DNA from 3 places in the Actinoplanes lobatus genome. Region 3 is predicted to be linked to each of the others. Evidence: riboswitches for the same ligand, from Rfam matches in the RefSeq annotation. Region 3 holds a riboswitch; each other region holds the start of a gene.
What was found. A riboswitch is a leader RNA that binds a small molecule or an ion and turns the genes downstream of it on or off. The one in region 3 is predicted to bind S-adenosylmethionine.
Positions count from the first base shown of each region.

Region 1 (3,265 bases), 3.2 Mb from region 3:
TGATGGCCGGGCGGGGATGGCACGTGACGCGCACGGTCCTCACCGCCGTGAACGGGACGACCCTCATCGGTCTGCTGATCGCGCTGTCCACCGGGGCGCGGGTCCGGCGCGGCCGGCACGGCGTGCTGATCGCCGAGAACTACCGGCTCCGAATGCCGCCCGCGACCTGCTTCACGGTCGGCTCGGTGATCATCACGAAGCGCACCGCCGAGTGGCTGCTCGCCGAGGAGCGGGCCCGGCTGCTCGCCCACGAGAGCCGGCACGCCGGCCAGTACGCCGTCCTCGGCCCGCTGTTCTGGCCCGCCTACTGGCTGGCCTGCGGCTGGTCGATCGCGCTCACCACGTCCTACGGGGTACGCAACTGGTTCGAGCGGAACGCGGGGCTGGCCGACGGGCACTACCCGGAGGACCTGCCACTCCGGCCGTGGGCACTGCGCAGGCCCTGGGCGCTGCGGATGTTTGGTCGGGAGGACGGACGCACAACGCCTCCGGGCACGTAGCCGTTTGGGTCAGCGCTGGATCGTTGGGACCCTCGGAGATTGTCGCCAAGCTCAGGTGAGGGGCCTCGTACGGCGTCGCGTCCTCCCGCAGAGAGCATCCTGCCCATCCGGAGATCGGAGTGCAAGTCCTCGGAGGAGGTAATTCTCGACAACCGGCTGATCGCCGGTCACTGAGGGTTATCCCAGCAGGCCGGCTTCGCGAGCGCCACGCAGCGACGGCTTGATCGTGTGGGTCGGTCCAACCTGGCCGGCGACCGCGTCGAGGGTCTTCAGGCCCTCACCGGTGTTGTAGACGACCGTCTCCTTGGCGGGGTCCAGCTTCCCGCTCTCCACCAGCTTCTTCAGCACGGCCACCGTGGTGCCGCCGGCGGTCTCGGCGAAGACCCCGGTGGTCTCGGCGAGCAGCCGGATGCCGGCCCGGATCTCCTCGTCGTTGGCGTAGTCCATCCAGCCACCGGTGCGGCGGACCGCCTCGATCGCGTACGGCCCGGCGGCCGGGTCGCCGATGTTCAGCGACTTGGCGATGCCGGTCGGCTTCACCGGGGTGATCACGTCGGTGTCGGCGTGCAGCGCCACCGCGATCGGGTTGCAGCCCTCGGACTGGGCGCCGAAGACGGTCCAGCCGCCCTCCGGGGCCTCGGCCAGTCCGATCTCGACCAGCTCGGAGAACGCCTTGTCCACCTTGGTGAGCAGCTCACCGGACGCCATCGGGATGACCACCTGGGCCGGGATCCGCCAGCCCAGCTGCTCGGCCACCTCGTAGCCCAGCGTCTTGGAGCCCTCGGCGTAGAACGGCCGCACGTTCACGTTCACGAACGCGGTGTCCTCGAACTCGTCGGTCTCCACCAGCTCGCTGCACAGGCGGTTCACGTCGTCGTAGGAGCCCTGGATGGCGACCAGGTCACCGCCGTACACCGCGGTCGTGATGACCTTGCCCTGCTCCAGGTCGGCCGGGATGAACACGATGCTCGGCACACCGGCGCGGGCCGCGTGGGCGGCCACCGAGTTGGCCAGGTTGCCGGTCGACGCGCAGGAGAACCGCTGGAAGCCGAGCTGCTTGGCGGCGGTCAGCGCCACCGAGACGACGCGGTCCTTGAACGAATGGGTCGGGTTCTGCGAGTCGTCCTTCACCCACAGCGGGGCGCTCAGCCCGATCGCGGCGGCCAGCTGCGGGGCGGCGACCAGCGGGGTCATGCCCGGGTCCAGGGTCACCCGGGCGTCCGGGTCCTGGCCGGCCGGGAGCAGGGCCGCGTAGCGCCAGATGTTCTGCGGGCCCGCCTCGATCTGGGCCCGGGTCACCCGCGCGAGCGCCGCCTCGTCGTAGGCGACCTCGAGCGGGCCGAAACACTCGTAACAGGCGTGCTGCGCGGCCAGCGGGTACTCCGCGCCGCAGGCGCGACAGATCAGGCCACGAGCGGGCGAGGAGGAGGTGGCGGAGGGCGCGTCGACGACAGACGTCATTAGAGTTTCCTCTCATCTTTCCCCAACGGCGACCTGCCGAAACGGGGACGGAATTAGCACCTGCCACGTCGCTGCCTCGTCATCGAGAGTCATGCGCGGTGGTTGCCGGGGCTTCGTCGGGCCGTATCCCTCTGCCCCTCTGGATGAGGTATTCAGTTGTTTCCAACACCTTACGACGAGATCCCGCCAACACCACACGGAGTTCCCGAGGTGTGAGCCACCCCCCTCTCATGAGCGGGCGGCGGGGGACGGCCTGGAGGGACGCCTGGAGTGGCCGCCGCGGCCCACGGGACCCGGCACTTCCGTACAAGAAAGGGGGTTTTAGGAGGTTATGTCTTTTCGGGTGAAGCGGTAGAACGCGATCCCCCAGAACAGCGTGGCGTAGACGACCGCGGAGATGGCGCCCTTGGCCAGGTCCTCGGTCTGGACGGGGGTGGAGAGCAGGCCCATCCAGGCGTCCGTGTAGTGGGTGGGCAGGGCGTTGCGGACGCTGCCGAGGGCCTCGATCTGGTCCAGGATGCTGGACAGGATCCACAGGAGCACGGCGCCGCCGACCGCGCCCAGGGCGGCGTCGGTCAGGACCGACAGCAGGAAGGCCAGGCCGGCCACCACGAGCAGGGTGGTCGCCAGGTAGGCGAGGATGCCGAGCAGCCGGAGCACACCCTCGGCGGGCGGGATCTCGGCGGCGATCGTGCTGCCCAGCGGGGACCAGCCGTAGCGGAGCGTGCCGATCAGCAGCCCGGTGCCGGTGAGCAGCAGCAACGCGACGAGCGAGTAGGCGGCCGCGACGGTCAGCTTGACGCCGAGCAGCCGGGCCCGCGGGACCGGAACGGCCAGCAGATAGCGCAGGCTGCCCCAGCTCGCCTCGCTGGCCACCGTGTCGCCGAAGAACAGCGCCACCACCACGACCAGCAGGAAACCGGCCGAGACCGCCAGGCCGAAGAGGGCGAAGTTCAGGCCGCCGGAGGTGGCCAGGTCGGCCATGCTGCTGAACGCGCCGCCACCACCGCCGTCCTCGTCCGGTCCGCCCCCGCCGCCGAACTCGAAGGCGGCCAGGATGATCAGCGGCAGCAGCACCATGAAGCCGAGCGCCAGCTGGGTGCGCCGGCGGGACGCCTGGCGGCGCACCTCGGCCCAGATCGGCAGGGTGCGCGACGGCCGGTAGCCGGCCGCGGCCTCAAGCGAGCTCATCGGTCTCCACTTCCTCGCGAGTTGTCGCCGACCAGGGACAGGAACGCGTCCTCCAGGCGGCGGCGCGGCACCAGCCGCTCCACCCCGATGCCGGCGCCGACCAGCGACGCGAC
Region 1 is NZ_JACHNC010000001.1:1,760,831-1,764,095, forward strand. It holds gene BJ964_RS07935 (GNAT family N-acetyltransferase) at 1-3, shown strand, start outside; gene BJ964_RS07940 (hypothetical protein) at 24-500, shown strand; gene thrC (threonine synthase) at 678-1,961, opposite strand; SAM riboswitch class I at 1,971-2,111, opposite strand; gene BJ964_RS07950 (ABC transporter permease) at 2,283-3,152, opposite strand; gene BJ964_RS07955 (alpha/beta fold hydrolase) at 3,149-3,265, opposite strand, start outside.
Region 1: linked by a shared signal. The riboswitch ahead of thrC (threonine synthase) and the one ahead of BJ964_RS22875 (aminotransferase class V-fold PLP-dependent enzyme) in region 3 are both predicted to bind S-adenosylmethionine.

Region 2 (3,265 bases), 4.3 Mb from region 3:
CCCCGTCCAGGCCGCCCCGACCGGCATCCCGACCAAGGCGACCGCACAGACCTACCTGAACGCCCTGACCGTGGCCGCCGAGGCGAACGCGAGCACCTACGACCGCGACCTGTTCCCGCACTGGATCACCATCTCCGGCACCTGCAACACGCGGGAGACGGTGCTGAAGCGGGACGGCACCAACGTCGTCGTCAGCTCGGCGTGCGCCGCCACCTCCGGTTCGTGGTACTCCCCGTACGACGGGGCCACCTGGACCGCCGCCTCCGACCTCGACATCGACCACGTGGTCCCGCTGGCGGAGGCGTGGCGTTCCGGCGCCGACGCCTGGACCACCAGCAAGCGGCAGAGCTTCGCCAACGACCTGACCCGCCCGCAGCTGATCGCCGTCACCGACAACGTGAACCAGTCGAAGAGCGACCAGGACCCGTCGACGTGGCAGCCGTCGGTCAGCTCCTACCGCTGCACCTACGCCAAGATGTGGATCGCGGTGAAGTACTACTGGGCGCTGAAGCTCCAGTCGTCCGAGAAGACCGCGCTCCAGACCATGCTCAACACCTGCTCCAGCTGACGCCTCATCCGCGCGATTCCGGCCGGCTCCCCGGCCGGCCGGTTTCGGCGAGACGGTGCCGCAGGTAGGCGCGGCACCGCGGCCACTCCTCGGCGACGACCGAGTACATCGCGGAATCCCGCAGACGGCCCTCCTCGCCCGTCGCCCATGACCGCGACCAGTTGCGCAGCACCCCCTCGAACTGGGCGCCGAGCCCGGCGATCGCGGCCCGGGAGCGGCTGTTGCGGGCGTCGGTCTTCAGATCGACGCGGGCCGCCTCCCACACCTCGAAGGCGTTCTCGAACAGCAGGAGCTTGGCCTCCAGGTTGAGGCCGGTGCCCTGCGCGGAGGCCGTCAGCCAGCTGAAGCCGACCTCGATCGCGTGCAGCCGCTCGGTGCCGGGCCACGGACGCGGGTCCAGGTAGGCGGTCGCGCCCACGGCGCGTCGCGAGACGAGACAGATCTGAGCGTACGGCCGGAGCCAGCCGGCCTCCGCCCGCCCCAGCTGCACGTCGATGTACTCCTCGACCTCGTCGGGCGCCGGCACCCAGGTCCAGGAGAACGAGTCCCGGTCGCCCCCGGCGGCCCGGGCCAGCTCCGCGGCGTGGTGGCGGCCGAGCGGCTCCAGACGGACGCGACAGCCTTCCAGCACAGGATGATCCACAGCACTCCCCCATCGCGGCTTGACCGGCACGGGTGCGCCGGACCAGGTCCTCACCCGGGGCACCCCGCCCACGAGCAGGGGGTTGCCGGCCAGCGAGCCGGGGCTTCGCGCTGGCGCTCATGACCTGCCCCGACCCTAGGGAATACGTGCCCGATGCTCAACGCGGTTTCCGGTCCGGTGATGGGCCGGGGCCGCCTCGCGTGGCGGGCCGGTGCTCTCGGCGAGGGCCACGGCCACCCGGTCGAGGGTGGGGCCCGCGCTGGTCAGGGCGCCGTTGATCAGGGCGGCGAAGGTCAGGTGGCGGCCGTCGCGGGTGGTCACGTAGCCGGAGAGGGCGTTCACGCCGGTCAGGGTGCCGGTCTTGGCGCGGACGTTGCCGGCCGCGGCGGTGCCCCGCATGCGGTGGCGCAGGGTGCCGCCGACCAGGGGATCCGCGGCGCCGGCCACCGGCAGGGCCGCCCGGAAGGCCGGGAACCAGGGACGCCGCCGGGCCGCCGTGAGCAGCGTGGTGAGCTGCCGGGCGGTGACCCAGTTGCGGCGGCTCAGGCCGGAGCCGTCGCCCATGGTGAGCAGCCGGGTGTCGACACCGAGGCGACCGAGGGCGGCGGTCGCCGCGGCCAGCCCGGTCGGCCAGCTCCCCGGTTCTCCGGGCGTCGCGGCCCGGCCCATCGCCTTGACCAGCGTCTCGGCGATGCCGTTGTGGGAGAGCTTCAGGAACGGCCGCAGGATCTCGCGCAACGGGGCGGAGACCCGCGTGGCGAGGATCCGGGCCGTACCCGGGACCGGCCCCCGGACCGTGCCCCCGGCGACCGTCACCCCGTGCCGGCGCAGCGCCGCCCGGAACACCCCGGCCGCGGTGACGGCCGGATCCGGCACCGAGACCAGCACGGTCCCGGAGCGCCCGGGCGCGACGGATCCGGTGACCGTCACCGTCCGGCCGCCGTGGACCCGTACCGCGCTCACACTGTCGCCCCGCCCGGTGACCGCCCGGTTGACCACCCGCACGCTGCGGGTCGGCGGCCACACCGTGACCGACGGGCGCCGCCCGCCCGTACCCCGGTAGCGGATCTCGACGGCGCCGGTGTCGGACCGCTCGTCAGCCGCGAAGGTGAGCGCCGAGACGGGTGCGGTCCAGCCGAACGACTCGTCCTGCCACGACCAGTCCAGCCCGAGCGGCACCCGGTCGAACCAGGTGTCGTCGACGACCAGCCGCCCGGTGAACCGTTTCCGGCCCCGGGCGACGTCCGCAGCCAGCCCGTCGAACCGCGCGACCGTCAGGGTGGGATCCCCCTGTCCGCGCAGATGAAGGTCGCCGCCACGGGCGCGGACCGTGGTACGGAACCGGTACCCCGGGCCGAGCACCTCGAGCGCGGCGGCCGCGGTGAGCAGTTTCTGGTTCGAGGCCGGCAGCACCCGCAGACCGGAGTTCCGCTGGTAGACCGCGGCCCCGGCGGCGTCGCGCACGTCCACGGCGACGGTGGCGCCGGCCAGCGCGGCGCCGGTGAGGATCCGGTCGAGATCGCCGGTGACCCCGCCGGACGCGGCCGCCGGGGCGGGGACGCCGAGCAGGGTGGCGGCCACCGCCACGACGAGGGCGCGGGCACGTCGCATGAAGGGGCCACCTCGGCGTCGGCGGGAACGGGACCGCCGCGATCGTCACACGCGGGCGCCCCGCCGGACGGTGGAATGCCCTACAGTCCGCCGAGAAGCGCGACAGTCCGCTCGTCCGGCCCGTCGTAGTAGCGGTCGAGCACCCGCTCGAACAGGGCCGGGTCATCGGCGGCGCGGGCGAAGAGCGTCATCGACGAGCGCAGTTTCAGGTCGTCGGGGTAGCCGAGGATCTCCTCCGCGGTGCGCCCGTGGTGCTCCAGCATCGCCTCGGCGCACCGGACCAGCCGCGGTCCCAGGACGGGGTGGCCGAGATAGGCGCGGGCCTCGCCGAGGTCCCGGACGGCGTAGGTCCGTGCCGTCGGGCTGGAGCCCAGCCCGGCCAGTTGGGGGAAGACGAACCACATCCAGTGGGTGCGTTTGCGGCCGGCTCTCAGCTCGGCGAG
Region 2 is NZ_JACHNC010000001.1:9,294,860-9,298,124, forward strand. It holds gene BJ964_RS42380 (HNH endonuclease family protein) at 1-568, shown strand, start outside; gene BJ964_RS42385 (GNAT family N-acetyltransferase) at 573-1,211, opposite strand; SAM riboswitch class IV at 1,222-1,336, opposite strand; gene dacB (D-alanyl-D-alanine carboxypeptidase/D-alanyl-D-alanine endopeptidase) at 1,347-2,822, opposite strand; gene BJ964_RS42395 (DUF1810 domain-containing protein) at 2,903-3,265, opposite strand, start outside.
Region 2: linked by a shared signal. The riboswitch ahead of BJ964_RS42385 (GNAT family N-acetyltransferase) and the one ahead of BJ964_RS22875 (aminotransferase class V-fold PLP-dependent enzyme) in region 3 are both predicted to bind S-adenosylmethionine.

Region 3 (3,265 bases):
GTCGGACGGCGGGAACCGGATGTCGAGCAGCGCCGACGCGTCCGCCGGAACCACGTTGGCGGCCTCGTTGGAGGTGTCGATCCGGGCCACGTTGACCGTCGTGGTCCACTCCTCGGCGGCCGGGACCGGATGCCGGTCGAGCAGCCGCCGGATCGCCGCGGTCACCGTGAGCAGCGCGTTCGACCCCAGCCACGGGTAGGCGGCGTGGGCGGTGCGGCCGGTCGCGCTGAGCCGGGCCCGGATGATGCCCTTCGACTCGGTGACGATCCGCAAGCCGCTCTGCTCGCCGATGATCACGAAGCCGGCCCGGACGCCCTGTGCCACCTGGTGCCCGGTGCCGTCGAAACCGCCCACCTCCTCGTCGGTGACCAGCTGCAGGGCCACCGGGTACGGCAGGGTGGGCGCCACCTCCCGGAACACCGTGGCCATCACCAGGGCGGCGGCCTTCATGTCGTGGGCGCCGCGACCGTACAGCCGGTGGCCGTCGGCGCGGGCGGTGAACTGCCCGGTCGCCCCGGGGACCACGTCCAGGTGGGCGTTGAGGATCACCCGGGGCGGGCCCGGGGTGGACACCAGGGCGCTCGGCTTCCCGCGGGACTCGAACCGGCGGACCTCGAACCCCGGGCCGACCACGCCGAGCACCATGTCGAGTGCCCGCCGCAGGTCGGCCGGCCGGTCGGCGGTGGACCGGATCCCGATCAGTTCGGCGAGTTCATCCATCGATGAAAACTACCGCGGAAGCCGTTCTCCCGCCTCGATCGCGACCGGCAGCCGGTTCCCGGCCGGCGGCAGCGGGCAGGTCGCGAACGCGGTGTAGGCGCACGGCAGGTTCGTGGCCCGGTTGAAGTCGAGCACCACCGACCCGTCCTCCTCCGGCGGGGCGATGAACAGGCTGCGGTTCGCGGCGTAGGTGGTCAGCCCCGAGGTGGCGTCGGTGAACAGCGCGAACAGGGATCCCGGCGCGCCGCCGTTGAAGACGGTCAGCGACTGCGGCTCCCCGCCCACCGTGAACTCGACCCGGCCGGGCGACTCGTAGACGTGCTCGACGCCCTCGGCCACCGACCCGACGGTGACCGGCTCCGGCTCGGCGAACGCCGTGAACCGGCCGCCGATCACCCACTTCTCCTCGGCCGGGTAGGCGGGCGTGCCGGTGTAGGCGGTCAGCACCGGGTTGTCCGGATGCCGCGGCCGGATCACGTCGACGCCGCCCCGCCGGGCGACCTCGATCACCGCGCCGCCGTGGCCGACGGTGACACCGGCGTTCTCCGCCAGGGGCGGGAACCGGTGCGTCCCGGTCAGCTCCCGCCCGTCGACGGTGAGCGTCTCGCCGGCGCCGAGCGCCACGGTCACCCCGTCCGGGCCGCTGCTCCACTCACCGGGCGCGCCGTCGAAGCGCTGCGGGGTGGCGTCCAGCCAGTGCAGGCCGGTGATCGCGAGGAAGCCGTGCGGGTCGGCGCGCCGTTTCTCGTGGTCGGCGTGCCATTGGTCCCACTCCTGCTGGAACAAGGTCGTCATGCCATAGGACCTTAATCTCTACTTGTTGCATGGGTTATTGGCCGGGGTCGTGACATCTGCTAACTTCCTCGGCAGGTCATGAGTGCCAGCGCGAAGCCCCGGCTCGCTGGCCGGCAACCCTCCAGTTCGCGACGGGGTGCCCCGGGTGAGGACCGGGCCGGTGTCGTCCGACGCCGGCAAACGGCGAATCCGTGGAGGCGCGGTCATGCCATCTCTGGACATTCTCGGCGACGATCTCAAGGTTGCCCTCCCCTCCGGCGAACTGGTGCGTTTCGCCCACCTCGACTACGCGGCGTCGGCGCCGTGCGTGCGGGCCGCGGCCGACGCGGTCCAGGACCTTCTGCCACGCTACGGCTCGGTGCACCGCGGCACCGGCGTACGCTCCCGCGGCTCCACGCTGGCGTACGAGCTGGCCCGCGACGTGGTCGCCGAGTTCGTGGGCGCCCGCCCCGGCGACGCGGTGATCTTCACCCGGAACACCACCGACGCGCTCAACCTGCTGGCCCGCGCGCTGCCGCCGGGCACCACCACGATCCAGTTCGAGGGCGAGCACCACGCCAACCTGCTGCCCTGGCCGAACCCGCTGCGCCTGCCGCTGCCGGCGTCGTCCGGGGACGCCGTCACCGCGCTGCGGCAGGCGTGCGAGGGCCTGGACGGGCCGGCCGTGCTGACCGTCACCGGCGCGAGCAACGTCACCGGCGAGGTGTGGCCGGTCCGCGAGCTCGCCGAGGTGGCCCGCGCGCACGGCGTACGGGTGATCGTCGACGCCGCCCAGCTGGCCCCGCACGCCCCCGTACGCCTCGACGACCTGGGCGCCGACTACCTGGCGTTCTCCGGCCACAAGCTGTACGCCCCGTTCGGCGCCGGGGTGCTGGCCGGCCGCTCGGACTGGCTGGACGCGGCGGAGCCGTACCTCGCCGGTGGCGGCGCGAGCGCCGTGGTGGGCGACCGTCCCGGCGACCTGACCTGGGCCACCGGCCCGGCCCGGCACGAGGGCGGCACCCCGAACCTGCCCGGCGCGGTGGCGCTGGCCGCGGTCTGCGAGGCGCTGGACGCCGCCGACCGGGCCGCCCTGCACGCCCACGAGCAGGAACTGCTGGCCGGGTTGCGCGACGGTCTCGCCGGTCTGCCGGGAGCCACCGAGGTCAGCGTCTTCGGGCCGGACCACCCCCGGGTCGGGATCGTCTCGCTGGCCCTGGCGGATCACGATCCGGCGGCCGTGGCCCGGCGGCTGGACGCCGAGCACGGCATCGGCGTACGGGCCGGGCAGTTCTGCGCCCACCCGCTGGTCCGCCGGCTCACCCGTGACGGCCGCGCCGGGAGCTGCGGGGACGGCCCGCCCGGACTGCTGCGGATCAGCTTCGGCCTGGGCAGCACCGCCGAGGACACCGACCGGCTGCTCGACGGGCTCCGCGCGGTGCTCGGCACCTGATTCGCAACCGGAAGGGTTCTGAGACCCGGGCACCGGGAAGCCGATCGTTCCCACCGTGGCGACGTGGATGACGCGGCTCCGTGACCGGCTCCCGGCCGGCGGCGGCCTCCGGGACGAGGACTGGGAGGGCCGGCACCGGCTTCTGACGGTGCTGCTCGCCGTCTGCATGGTGCTGCTGACGGTGTTCGGCGTGTTCCGCGCCGAGCACCCCGCCGACCTGCTGATCATCGACGGCCTGTTGCTGCCCGGCCTGGTCGCGGCCGCGCGGTTGCGGAACCGGCGGGCCCGGTCGATCGCCGTGGCGCTCGGCTTCGCGGT
Region 3 is NZ_JACHNC010000001.1:4,951,534-4,954,798, forward strand. It holds gene BJ964_RS22865 (M20 family metallopeptidase) at 1-720, opposite strand, end outside; gene BJ964_RS22870 (DUF1684 domain-containing protein) at 730-1,515, opposite strand; SAM riboswitch class IV at 1,590-1,704, shown strand; gene BJ964_RS22875 (aminotransferase class V-fold PLP-dependent enzyme) at 1,721-2,947, shown strand; gene BJ964_RS22880 (putative bifunctional diguanylate cyclase/phosphodiesterase) at 3,015-3,265, shown strand, end outside.